3 regions of the Paenibacillus sp. 2KB_20 genome follow, and region 3 is predicted to be linked to each of the others. Evidence: riboswitches for the same ligand, from Rfam matches in the RefSeq annotation. Region 3 holds a riboswitch; each other region holds the start of a gene.
What was found. Region 3 has a riboswitch for cyclic di-AMP ahead of AB4124_RS05270 (TrkH family potassium uptake protein). Riboswitches for the same ligand answer to the same signal wherever they lie in the genome.

Region 1 (4,220 bases), on a different contig from region 3:
ACTGCCCTCTGTCCCGAAATAGGACGGAAATAACGTCATCAGCAAAACAACCAGGGTGCCGGCCTCCACCACAAACATGACCGGATTTCTCATCATCAGGACGGGGTTCAGCTTCGTGAAGCTCTCCTTGAGCGCCTGACGAACCATCTCTTTGGACATCACTTTTTTTCTCGTATTATTCATGGTAATAGGCCACCTTTTCTATTAACGGATCGTCAGATGCTCAGCAATCGGACCAAGCACAAGTACAGGCAGGAAGGTCAATGCACCGATAATCAGAACCACTGCAATGAGAATGCCGGCAAACAGCTTATTATCTGTCCGGAACGTCCCAAGCGTCTCGGGAACCCATTGCTTCCGCATCAGCGAGCCGCCCACCGCCAACAGGGCAATCATCGAAATGTAACGGCCGAAGAGCATGACCAGTCCTGTTGTAATGTTCCAGAACGGCGTGTTATCTGACAGACCCTCAAATCCGGAACCGTTATTGGCAGCGGAAGACGTGTATTCGTACAATACTTGCGAGATGCCATGAAAGCCCGCATTGGTAATGCCTGCCTGCCCTGCATCTGTCATCAGCGCAAGGGCGGTCGGAGCCAGGATGATAAATGGATGCACCAGGATAACAATCGCAATCAGCTTCATCTCCCGCGCCTCGATTTTTCTGCCTAGAAATTCGGGGGTTCGACCAACCATAAGACCGGCCAGGAACACCGCCAATATCGCGTACATAAGCATATTCATCAGCCCAACGCCCTTTCCGCCAAAAACAGAGTTCAGCATCATCAGGGACAGCGGCGTAATCCCTCCAAGCGGCGTGAGTGTATCATGCATGTTGTTGACCGACCCGGTTGTGGCCGCGGTCGTCACCGTCGTGAACAGAGAAGATTGAGCAACCCCGAACCGGACCTCCTTGCCCTCCATGCTGCCTTGCGAGGCATCGATGCCCAAGCGGTTCAGCGCCGGATTGCCATTGGTTTCAGCGGCATAGTTCAGCGACAGGAAAGCGATAAACAAGGTCATCATCACCGAGAAAATAATCCAGCCCTGTTTGCGGCTCTTGGCGAATAAACCGAACGTATACGGAAGTGCCGCCCCGAGACTCCACATGGACAGGATTTCGATGACATTGGTCAGCGGGGACGGGTTCTCGAACGGATGTGCCGAGTTCACTCCCATAAACCCGCCGCCGTTGGTGCCCAGATGCTTGATCGATTCAAGCGCAGCTACTGGCCCTACGGCTATTTGCTGCTCGCTACCTTCCAGCGTCGTGACGCTGAGCGTAGGCTTCAAGGTCTGCGGCACCTGCAGCGCAACCAGTACCATTGCAATGATGAACGCAGCCGGGATGAACACCCGGGTGTGAGCTTTGACGAAGTCCTCAAAAAAATTACCGACGGTTGAGCCCTTGCTAGTCACCGCCCGGATAAAAGCAATCGCCACGCAGAGCCCGGTTGCCGCAGACGTGAACATCATCATCGTAATGACAGCCATCTGGGCCATATAGGATAACCCCGACTCCCCGCTGTAATGCTGAAGATTCGTATTGGTCATAAAGCTGATGATCGTAGAGAACGACAAGGTCGATTCCATATTATCGATGCCATTCGGGTTGAAGGGTAGTACTCTCTGCAACCGCAGAATCAAATACCCAGACGCGACCAGCACGATATTCGTCATCACAAAGCTGATGGCATAACCTTTCCACGTCATTCCCTTGCGTTCTTTCAAACCAATCAGTGTGAAGAGCGGTTTCTCCGCCCAGGAGAACCATCTGTCCGTTCCATTGCCTTCATTGCGAAACACCTGATATAGATAAGTTCCAAGCGGCTTTACCAGCAGCACCAGAACGAGTATAACGATGGCAATTTGTAAAATGCCCATGGCGAATGCCTTCCTCCTTCAGCTGTCTCCCTAGAATTTTTCAGGGTGAATCAGCGCATAAATCAAGTACAGAAAAATAAAGAGCGTGCATACCAAAATGATCATCATGGTTAATCCGCCTCCGGTTCAGAAACCACGCGCCCACACCAAGACATGAACAGCATGAACAGTCCGTAGGTTCCTCCCAATATGAGCACCATATATAAATCCTGCATGAATATAACCTCCTAAAACCTCGTTGTGATATCAGCCAAGACCTTAGCTGACAATGGACAAAATCAGGAAGGATACCTGGTGATGGTTCGTATGAAGCACCACATCGGCACCCAGCCCTTTGTATATCAATCGCGGATTGCTGGAATGGGTAATCACATAAATCGACTCTGTGGTCCAGGTCCGGCAAATCCGTAAATAGCGGCAGCATAGATTCAAGCTGCTCTCGAACAGAAACACCTTGCTGACGGGAAACTCGGGAATGATCCAGGTTTGCTCGTCCCTTGTATCGATTAGTATCATGTTGGTGCAGCCCAGCTCATGCAGCCTCTCCTGTTCAACCCGGTTGTTGGCTATGGCCACAAACGAAATGCGCTTAAAGATCAGCTGGCGGATAAATTCTTCCCCGGCCTTGTTCGGTGCGGATACCAGGATAAACTCCTGCGATTTCTCCATCTTTTGTTCTCCTCCTAAGTTCGGAAAGAGAAGACAACAACAAAGAAGCCTGTGGAAAGAGAAGAACTCTTCCCGCAGGCTCCTTAATAGGACACGGTGAAATACACCGTGGCCCAAGTCCACGACAATCGTTGCCTCTCTCGATACGCTTACGAGGTTAGCTGACGGATTCGGGCGTGAGAGTCGCCCTACCCATAGACCGTTATCTTGTCCATGGGATTCACCCCTGAGAGATAGATTCATCTCCCGACTGGTTCCCCCGTTCCTTTTCCATTCAAGGACTCAGCGAAAATTGAAAACGAGTAGCATGTTATTCTATTAGCCATTGACTAAACATCCAGGTCCGGCAAAACAACACAGCATCAGGTTCGAGCGGTGAGAGTCGCATCATCCTGCAATTTCAGCGAAGACCCATGGCGCCTTCGCCCGAGATTCGATCCATAAAAGAGCCCAACTGAGCTCTCACACTGTCTGTAGGCCTTCATGGAACGGCTGCCCGTTTGCCTGTCGCTGATGTCCGTCAATTCATAGTTCGTATCATACGTCTGGCCCTGCAGGAAGTAAATGTGAGCAAAAACACATGTGGCGTTATGTCGAACAGGAACTGACCAGTATCGCTTCATTATCTCTCGAATACTACTCTATACTATGTATTTCTCTTGTTTTCTTGTATTTATCGCAATCTATCGAGATACCGAGATTTTGCCATGATAATCGATGACACGACTGAATGTACACGTTTTCTTACACGGTTTTCATCGATTTTCGGAATATATCCGTCCCATATGATCATTTACTTTTAGTTTCCTCCGGCGTATGATTCATCCATCTATTCGAAACATTCGTTATACGCTGAGCTCCCCACAGATGGGGAGACGGGGGAACCAAAATCGCCAATGGAGCAGGGCCTCTAACGACAAAAAGGCCTGGAGAGCGGGGGATCTCTGCTCACCAGGCCTTTTTACCGTGCATATAACATTCCTATAAAGGAGCGTAGATCATGACGAAATTCATCGAGGATGCACTGACATCCGTTATCGAAACCGAAGTTCCCGCATTAAGTGTAGAGCCCATCCGCCATATGGAGATATTGCGTTTCGACCAGGGCTCGGCTGAACGCTTTATCCCCTGGAGCAAACGAGATTGGAACTGCGGTTTGTTCAAAATCAGCTGCAAAGACGCGGCCGGTTATGCCGAATATGCGCTGCCAAGCAACAGGGAATTCACGGATCTAGTCCGCTGGGCAGCCGTCTTTACGAGGCTGAAAGGCATGTCCGTGACCGAGGCCGTTCGCTATGCCCAGAAGCAGCACCAGTGGGGATCCGCCCGGATGCAGCTCGCCGTATCGGCGCTCGCCGATCTGGAGACCAATCGGCAACAGCACATCACCCGTAAGCGGTTAGGCAGCTTGCCGCTGGAGCGTTCCTTCCTGATGGACTGCTCGGAGGCGTATTATTTCTTCTAGGACAGTAGCTAGAGAGCTACCGTCCTCGCTTCACTTTCAATTGATTGTTTTCCCCCGCTCACTTGAACATATTTTTGAGCACCATCATCAGGTTGGCCGGCTTCTCCGCCAGCCGCCGCGTAAAATACGGGTACCACATCGTTCCGTAGGGCATATAACACCGAATGCGGTAGCCGTCCTGTGCAAGCGCTGCCTGATCGTT
Region 2 (4,220 bases), on a different contig from region 3:
GACTGAAGTGTTACTTCAGGTGGGAAGCACGACAGCAACGGTCAATGGAAAACAAGTGAAGCTTGCGGCCCCGCCGGTTCAACGGGAAGGCCGTGTACTGATCCCGCTTAGCTCGTTCAGCAGCCACTTCGGTGTCGATGTGGGCTGGAATCAGGCAACTCGCACGGTCTCCCTTGTATCGCCGCAGCGCGAGATGCATTTGAGAGCCTTCTATGCATTGCAATCTTTCCAAGAACGGGATCTTGTTGCATCTATGAATTCAGTCGCCTTTGGATGGAGCCGCATCGATCGTGAAGGTCAGTTCACGCTTCAAGGCGACGAGTACCGCCTGCCCGCTGCGGCCGGTGACGTTACGCCGCAATCGATGGTAGCAGATGCTACGGACCAGAAGATTAAACCATACCTCATGGTCTATGCCTTAGATGGAAACGGCGAATTAACCAAAGTACTGAGCGACAGCAGCCTGCGCCAAAAGTCCATTGAAGGCATCACATCCGCGGTAACGGAGAACGGCTTCGGCGGCGTTGTACTTGATTTTGAAGGGCTCGGTTTTAAACTGGATGTCGTAAACCAGCAGAAGCTGCTCAATGATTATGTCAAGCAATTAAAGGCAGCATTGCCGCATGACATTGCTCTGTCCTTAGCGGTGCCGCCATTGAACAGCGCCTATAAAGGTTACGATTACAAAGCGCTGGCCTCCATCGCCGATGATCTCATCGTTATGGCTTATCAGTACAATCCGGTCGGAACCAAATCTCAGGTACCCGAACCAAACAGCCTGGTGGACCAAGCGATCCAGTTGGCACTCCAAGCAGGTGTCCCGAAGCAGAAGCTTTTGCTTGGCATCAGCTTAAGCAGCGAAACAGCCACTTCCGTGGACGATAAGCTCGGTTTGGCCAAACGCTATGATCTGAAAGGCGCTGCTTTCTGGCGTCTTGGCTTGTTCCGTCTCTATAATAACGGGATGGAAGCAGCTGTGAATGCCTCTGTTGTTAAGGAGTAACCGAACAACCCCTGTGGGGATTGACAGACTTATAGTAAGAAAAACTTCTATCGACGCTACTTTCACAGATGACAGACCGCAGTTAGTAGACGTTTTTCTTGCGATATCAGGAAGTCACAAGCTTCGAAGTTTATACTTTCTGATATCTAAAAAAAAGAAAGCCTGACAAGGACAACCCTTTGTCAGGCTTTCTGGTTATGTATTGAACCCTAAACTGCAATGTAATCCAATTAGCTTGCGCTTCCTACCAGTCTCGCATAATTTTCTTGACTCAACACACGACGTGCCGTGACATAACGTGGCTCGTAATATGAATCGCTAAGCTTGCTGATTCTGACTCCCTTGCTGCTGGAAGCATGCGCAAATTGTCCGTCACCAATGTAAACGCCTGCATGAGAAATTCCGCTGCCGCTTGTATTGAAGAATACCAAATCTCCAACCCGCAGATCTTCGCGATCCACATGTTCACCGGCTTGAGCCTGGCTTTGGGAAGTGCGTGGAAGATCCATATCAAAATTTCTAAACATGTACAGAATAAATCCGGAGCAATCAAACCCGCTAGTGGTCGTTCCGCCCCATTTGTATGGAGTTCCTACCAATTGCTTCACTTGATACTGAAAATTCGGTTGTTGATCAGCAAATGCTGATACGGCACCGGAAGAAAAAATAATTGCAGACCCTAGCAAAGTGATGACAAACTTCTTCAAAATATGTTCTCTCCTTCGATGCCTACGGAGTTAGCTAAGGGTTCGGTTGAAGGTTCCCTATACTCTCTATACAAGAGTAATTCACCCAAGACGGTTCCCCCGTTTTCCAAACGAAATTCGGCAAAATTCATTAACGTTTTGTAACCTTCTCTTAATATAGTATACAAGCAAGGATGCTGTCAATCATATCCTAAAAATCTATCGTTTTATGTTTGGAGCTGTCGTAAAGATGGTTAATTCCGGCCGACTATTTTTTAACCATCTTCACACAGTCATGACAATTATGTAACTCTGCTTTCCTTCTCGAACTGCTTTTTTTAATAATCTAGCAACTTTTTACAAACCTATGCGTTTACATAATCAGTAATGAAATTAAAGAGGTGATCGATCACTTATGAGACAAATCACGATGGCTGAAGCTTTGGCAGTCCGGGCAGCAATCAACCGTCTCTTGAATCAATTGATGTCGGAACGCTTGAACAACAGCAGCACAATCATTGAAAAAGGGGAAACGGCGGAATATCCTGCACGCAGTGTGGATGCCATTACGGAAGAAATCGAAGCCGCCGCCGCGGATTACAGAAAGCTGGATTTGCTGATGGCAATCTCCAATACAACGCAAACCATTAGCTGGAACGGCTCCGACATGACCATCATGGAAGCGATCGAGCTGGCCAAACAGATCCGCAGCGATATCGGACAACTTGCTCATCTCGGCTCCCGCAAGAAGCTGGAGCGGCAGAGCAGCCGTGGCAGCGGAGATGGTGCCGTAACGCTGTTCAACGTCGCTTTATATGATCCGGAAGCTTATCAGGCGCAAGCGCGGAAGAAGGAACGCGAAGTAACCAAGCTCTCTTCACTGATTGAACATGCCAATCATACGTCCATGATTACGTTTGACGCATCCAAGTACATGGAATAGCGGCAGCCGCCGGCTCCAAGCCTGCAGGTCATCCCACGTGCGGGTTTGGAGCCGGCGGTTTCCGCCGGCATCGCGGGAAAGTGTGAGCAACCGCTTATTGTTTGTCGGATACAAACAAACCTAACCAGGAAACCAAAAACTCGCCTCCAGTGAAAACGGATGACGGCTTACGGTTCACGCCTATCACTTGTCACATGTTACGGACTTATAACGAAAAAAATGATCGCTCCGTTTCCCGCTCTCTATGAATAATTGGAAAGCCGCCCCCTGAAGGGCGGCTTTTGTCTAATTCGCTTAAGCTCGGTTAACATGAAACTACGTCGCCGATCCGAACGCTTTTTATCTAACCTCTATTCCATCCTTTATTCTATCCGTAACGTTCTCTTTACACCTATGCTACTGGAACAAGGCCGCAGCTCCAACCAGACCAACATCGTCCCGAAGTCCTGCAGGAACGATCTCGTACGTGCCTAAATAGGATGGCATGACCAGCTTATCTGTCATTTCCCGCAGCTGCGGAAATAAAAGATCGCCCGCTCTGCTTACTCCCCCTCCAATCACGATGCGATCGGGGTTGAAGCTGTGAATGACGTTAACCAGTCCTAGCGCCATATAATAGATGGCTCGATCGATGACCTCTACTGCGACGGGGTCATGAAGACGTTTAGCCTCGAAAACATGTTTAGCGTTCACTCCCGCCTCGGCTGCGGCCAGTTCAGAAATTACGCTGGGCTGGGTGAGCATCCGCTGGGATGCTGCCTGGCCGATGGCCGTTCCTGAAGCAAATACCTCCCAGCAGCCGTGGCTCCCGCAATTGCACTGCGGACCGTTCGGATCAATGATATGATGTCCCAGTTCCCCAGCAAATGAACTGCTGCCCAGGAACAGCTTCCCATCCAGCACGATCCCTGAGCCGATGCCGGTGCTTAGCGTCACGTACACCATGTTCGTCGACCCTCTTCCGGCACCTCTTACATACTCTCCCCATGCGGCTGCATTGGCATCATTCAGCACCTGTACTTCCGTATGCAGATCACGTTCCATCCAGGCTTTGAGGGGGACATTCGTCCATTCCGGCAGATTCGTACCATGAATGACAATCCCCTCCCTACTGTTAACTGTTCCGGGTGAAGCCATCCCTACGCCTCGAAGAGGGTGGCCGTCCGACACACTGCGGATCATGTTCGTAATTCTCGCGACCACTTCTTCAGCCGTACGCGCACCCGCTGTCTCCATTTGCTCCCGGTTCAGCAGCTGTCCTTCGGAATCAAAGAGCGCTGCCGCGATCTTCGTACCCCCAAGGTCAACGCCAACCACAAATTCTTGCTGTTTATTCCATACGGTTTGCAATTTTTGTTCACCTGTTTCCGATAGGTTTGCTACTTCTATTGATGTATGCTCTCAGCCAGCGATCGCAGCTCGACCGGATCGATGGGCTTCAGCCCTGATCGACCGTACCGAACAGCTGAGCCGAAATGGACCTCGCTCACACCGGTCCGGTCGATAAAATCGTGTATGATTTCCCACTTCAGACCATTGCCGGCCAATATTTTAAGTTCACTGCCTGCCGTTTGTTCTACAAGCTCCC
Region 3 (4,220 bases):
CATCAAGATGCTATTAAAGATGACATGGGAGAACATGGCCGCCAAATACCCATATTTCAAAAAGATGTAGCTGAACAGCAAGCCGATGATAACCAGTTCAATGGGCCGGGAAATTACAGGGTATATCGGATAAAGCGTATGCCCGAGCGCCCAGATGAGCGAGGTAATCAAACTGGCAACGAAAGTATTGCGGACGATCTTTTTCACCATTTTGATTCCGAACAGTCGATAGACGGCCTCTTCGGATATGCCGGCCAGCCAGGCCATCAGCGGAAACAGCCAAGGATAGAGCATGTTGTAAGGCGACTGTGTGGCATCCGTGGTGGACCATGTATTTAAGGTTAGGCCCAGAACGATAAAGATAATGGATTGGACCCCAAGCAGGATGAAAGCCCACATATATCCCAGCTTCATGCTGTCCAGTACATAATGACCGTATCCGGGTTCTTTGGCGCGCGGCCATGGATTGAGCCCGTCTTCTTTTTGCCATAGTCCGTTGCCCCCGACAAGGGAGAAATAGAGCAGGGCGGAGAATATGAGCGAATAGACCGCATAGAAAATCATCATCCCGAATATACCGGTTTGCGACATCCCCTCGGATTTGAAAACGGGAATCAGATTATACGTATTTAGCATCTGAATGATAAACAGCAGCACCGCTAGGAACAGGCCGCGCTTAAACGACGTATAGGCTCTGGTCTTTACGCTGTACACAATGGCAAGAATGCCAAGGATGAGGGTGAACAGGCCATACCCTGCGAGTGTCAGCAGCGTTGCATCCTGAGTCTGCTTGTTGACATAGGCGGAATGGGCGAACGGGACTGAGAAGGATGGCTCATAGGAGCGTAATTTCCCATGTTCGAAGGTGAAACGGTGCTCCAATCGGGAATCGCCAATCTTGGATTCCGGGTCCACATATCGGAGCCGGGGTTCCCCTTCCCGTGTAACCAGCTCAAGGCGCGACAGGTCATAGCCCGCTCGCTGGAGCCAAGGCTCCGCGAGCGCTTGCTTCTCGGCTAATGACATGCCGTCCTCGACGACAAGCAGCATCTGCCTTTGTACATCGCCCTTGTTCAGCTCAATCCGGTCATAGCTGGAGCGGGCGTAATCGTACGAGAAGCCGACGATGCCTGAATTTTGCATGTGCACGTCCACATTGAGGGCATTGCCTCCCGGCTCGCTGAAGCGAACGCGGTATACGTCATAGGGATATTTGGCTTCATAGGTTTTGTTGTATTCCGAAAGTTTCTTTTCCTTCGCCAGATATCCGTAAAGTTCCGATTTGGATTGATATGTAACCAATGTGTCATCCGTTTTTGCAGCCGTAAACTGCAAATGCTCCTGAGCAAAGCTTGAAGCCGCTTGCCGAGCCTGCTCCTTGGATATGATATTCGGAGATGCCATCTCGGTAGAATCCGGATTCGTCGACGGAAACACCTGAAATAATAGGAACAGAATCAGGCCGACTGCGGCAGGCGCGATGAGCTGTTTGAGATTGGGCTTCAGCTTCAAGGGCTCTCTTGCACGATTCATGAAATTCCTCCTCTAGGAAAGTTGATACTCCCACTGGTATTCGATATGCCTGATTAAGTACGCATAGAGTCAATATAACATAGTTATGAAAGTCATAAGCAGCTTATCCCAATATCCGGAATAATGAAACAAATCGATGAAAATGAATGAAAGGTTTCGAAAACGTTAGAGAACCCTATGCTTGTATTCTTGAATATGCCCAATTCGCGCTCTTTTAAAGATTTTTTGGGTGAAAAACGGCATTGGGTTACGTACCAGATTGCGTTATAATCACATCATGCTTCAAGGAACCGAATATTCCAGCCGAATTTCGTACTGAAAATGGGGGAACCATGTAATTGGGGTGAATTTCATTATTCCTAGAATAATGAATAGGGCGACCTGTGGAAATGCCCGAATCCGTCAGCTAACCTCGTAGGCTGCAGCACAGGAACCAGACCGTAAAGGGCACTGCGTTTTCCAGTGTCTTTTTTTCTTGATTTTTTTTAAGAAGGTGACCGATTGAACTCTAAATTTAACTGGCTCAGGTTGTCTCCACCGCAGATTCTCGTGCTTGGTTTTGCGGCTATTATCTTCATCGGGACGGCGCTGTTAATGCTGCCGATTTCCACAAGTACAGGTGAACCGCTTGAATTTATCGATGCCTTGTTCACTTCGACATCGGCAACATGTGTAACGGGTCTGGTTGTGGTGGATACAGGAACGACATTCAGTTCCTTCGGCCAAGTCGTGATTATGCTGCTGATTCAGATCGGCGGGCTCGGATTCATGACGATGGCTACTTTATTTGCCTTGGCTCTGAAAAGACGCATATCGCTCAAGGATCGTCTCATTCTGCAAGAAGCGATGAATCAGTCCTCGATGGAAGGAATCGTAAGGCTGATTCGCAGAGTGTTGTTGTACTCCCTCATCATCGAGGCCTGTGGTGCCATCATTCTATCGATCCGCTGGGCGTTTGATATGCCGATCGGCCAGGCGATTTATTATGGCGTTTTTCATGCAGTCACGATGTTTAACAACGCCGGTTTTGATTTGTTTGGTGATTTTCGGAGTTTGACTGGGTATGTCTACGATCCTGTAGTCAACATAGTCGTGATGTTTTTGATTGTCTCAGGTGGGATTGGTTTTATCGTATTATCCGATCTGATTGATTTCCGAAAACAGCGGAGACTTTCCTTGCACTCCAAAGTGGTGCTCACCATGACGGCTACCTTGCTGCTGGTTGGATTTATCGTCATTCTTATATTTGAATTCACCAATCCGAGGACGCTCGGCTCTCTGAATTGGGGCGGAAAATTCTTCGGTGCGTTATTCCAGTCCGTAACGCCGCGTACAGCTGGCGCGAATACTATAGATATTACGGGGCTTCGACAGGCCACGCAATTTTTTATCGTGATTCTGATGTTTATCGGAGCATCCCCAGGGTCAACCGGTGGCGGTATCAAAACAACAACCTTCACCATTATGGTGGGGGCGGTTATCGCCATGATGCGCGGGCGTGAAGACATCGTCATGTTCCGTTATCGCCTGGCCCAGGAGCGGGTGCTGAAGGCACTGACCATTGCATTACTGGCACTGCTGCTCGTTCTAATCGTATCGATGATTCTGTCAACGACAGAGGAAGGGAGCTTCCTGGAGATCCTATTCGAAACGACATCCGCCTTCGGTACGGTGGGTCTCTCCATGGGTTTAACGCCTGAACTGACGGGATTCGGGAAGATTTTGATCAGTATTACGATGTTTGCAGGGCGATTGGGGCCTTTGACGCTTGCTTATGCACTGGGGCCAAAAAAGGGTAAAGAATTATATCGTCATCCGGAAGGCAAAATGATTATTGGATAAGGAGTACAGGAGAGACATGAAACCAAAGCAATTTGCAATCATCGGTTTGGGACGATTTGGCGCCAGCCTGGCGCTTGAACTGATGGAACAGGGATATGAGGTGCTCGGCATCGACCGCAGTGAAGAGGTTGTCGAGGATATGAGCGAGCTGCTGACGCACACGGTGGTGGCGGATGCTACGGACGAAGAGGTGCTTAAATCGCTCGGTATCCGTAACTTCGACTGCGGGATTGTGGCGATCGGGAACGATATTCAGATGAGCATCTTATCCGCCATCTTGTTAAAAGAGCTTGGTGTCGCCATGGTCGTTGCCAAGGCGATTTCGGTGCTGCACGGCCGGGCGCTGGAGAAGCTGGGCGTGGACCGGGTGATCTTTCCGGAAAGGGATATGGGGATCCGGGTAGCTCACCAGCTTGTCACGCCCAACCTGCTCGACTATATCGAATTATCCAAGGACTATCTGATTGTGGAGATGACGGTCACGGACTGCATGGACGGAAAAACGCTTAGCGAGCTCAATACGAGGGTTCGCTACGGTGTCAGCGTGGTGGCCCTGAATAAACAATCCGGCATCATCGTAGCGCCAACAGCCATGGATGTGGTGAACTCCGGCGACATTATGGTCGTTATCGGCTCCAATGATAATGTGGATCTCTTTGAGTCTGAGGTCGTGAATATGCTCGAAAAATAAATAAAGAAGAAAAAAACCTGACGACCCTATATACCGTCAGGTTTTCTTCGTTTTATCCTCCTCCAGCTTACGGAACAGGATTTCCGTTTCGTCAATCCAGCGGCTGGCTGCCTTGCTCAGCTCCGAGGCTTGGCCGTAGATCAGCGAAGTTGTT

Region 1: it holds a riboswitch for cyclic di-AMP, as region 3 does, so the genes downstream of both, AB4124_RS07385 (hypothetical protein) here and AB4124_RS05270 (TrkH family potassium uptake protein) in region 3, are expected to answer to the same signal.
Region 2: it holds a riboswitch for cyclic di-AMP, as region 3 does, so the genes downstream of both, AB4124_RS21645 (C40 family peptidase) here and AB4124_RS05270 (TrkH family potassium uptake protein) in region 3, are expected to answer to the same signal.

What each region holds. Positions count from the first base shown of each region.
Region 1 covers NZ_JBFRHH010000002.1:344,759-348,978, forward strand. The annotation lists gene kdpB (potassium-transporting ATPase subunit KdpB) at 1-183, opposite strand, end outside; gene kdpA (potassium-transporting ATPase subunit KdpA) at 205-1,884, opposite strand; gene AB4124_RS07380 (potassium-transporting ATPase subunit F) at 1,915-1,992, opposite strand; gene AB4124_RS07385 (hypothetical protein) at 2,143-2,553, opposite strand; cyclic di-AMP (ydaO/yuaA leader) riboswitch at 2,684-2,851, opposite strand; gene AB4124_RS07390 (hypothetical protein) at 3,554-4,018, shown strand; gene AB4124_RS07395 (proline dehydrogenase family protein) at 4,077-4,220, opposite strand, start outside.
Region 2 covers NZ_JBFRHH010000007.1:581,980-586,199, reverse strand. The annotation lists gene AB4124_RS21650 (stalk domain-containing protein) at 1-1,003, shown strand, start outside; gene AB4124_RS21645 (C40 family peptidase) at 1,234-1,710, opposite strand; cyclic di-AMP (ydaO/yuaA leader) riboswitch at 1,714-1,843, opposite strand; gene AB4124_RS21640 (hypothetical protein) at 2,105-2,632, shown strand; gene AB4124_RS21635 (ROK family protein) at 3,029-3,982, opposite strand; gene AB4124_RS21630 (copper homeostasis protein CutC) at 4,018-4,220, opposite strand, start outside.
Region 3 covers NZ_JBFRHH010000001.1:1,119,433-1,123,652, reverse strand. The annotation lists gene AB4124_RS05275 (CPBP family intramembrane glutamic endopeptidase) at 1-1,533, opposite strand, end outside; cyclic di-AMP (ydaO/yuaA leader) riboswitch at 1,825-1,969, shown strand; gene AB4124_RS05270 (TrkH family potassium uptake protein) at 2,035-3,375, shown strand; gene AB4124_RS05265 (potassium channel family protein) at 3,392-4,066, shown strand; gene AB4124_RS05260 (LysR family transcriptional regulator) at 4,103-4,220, opposite strand, start outside.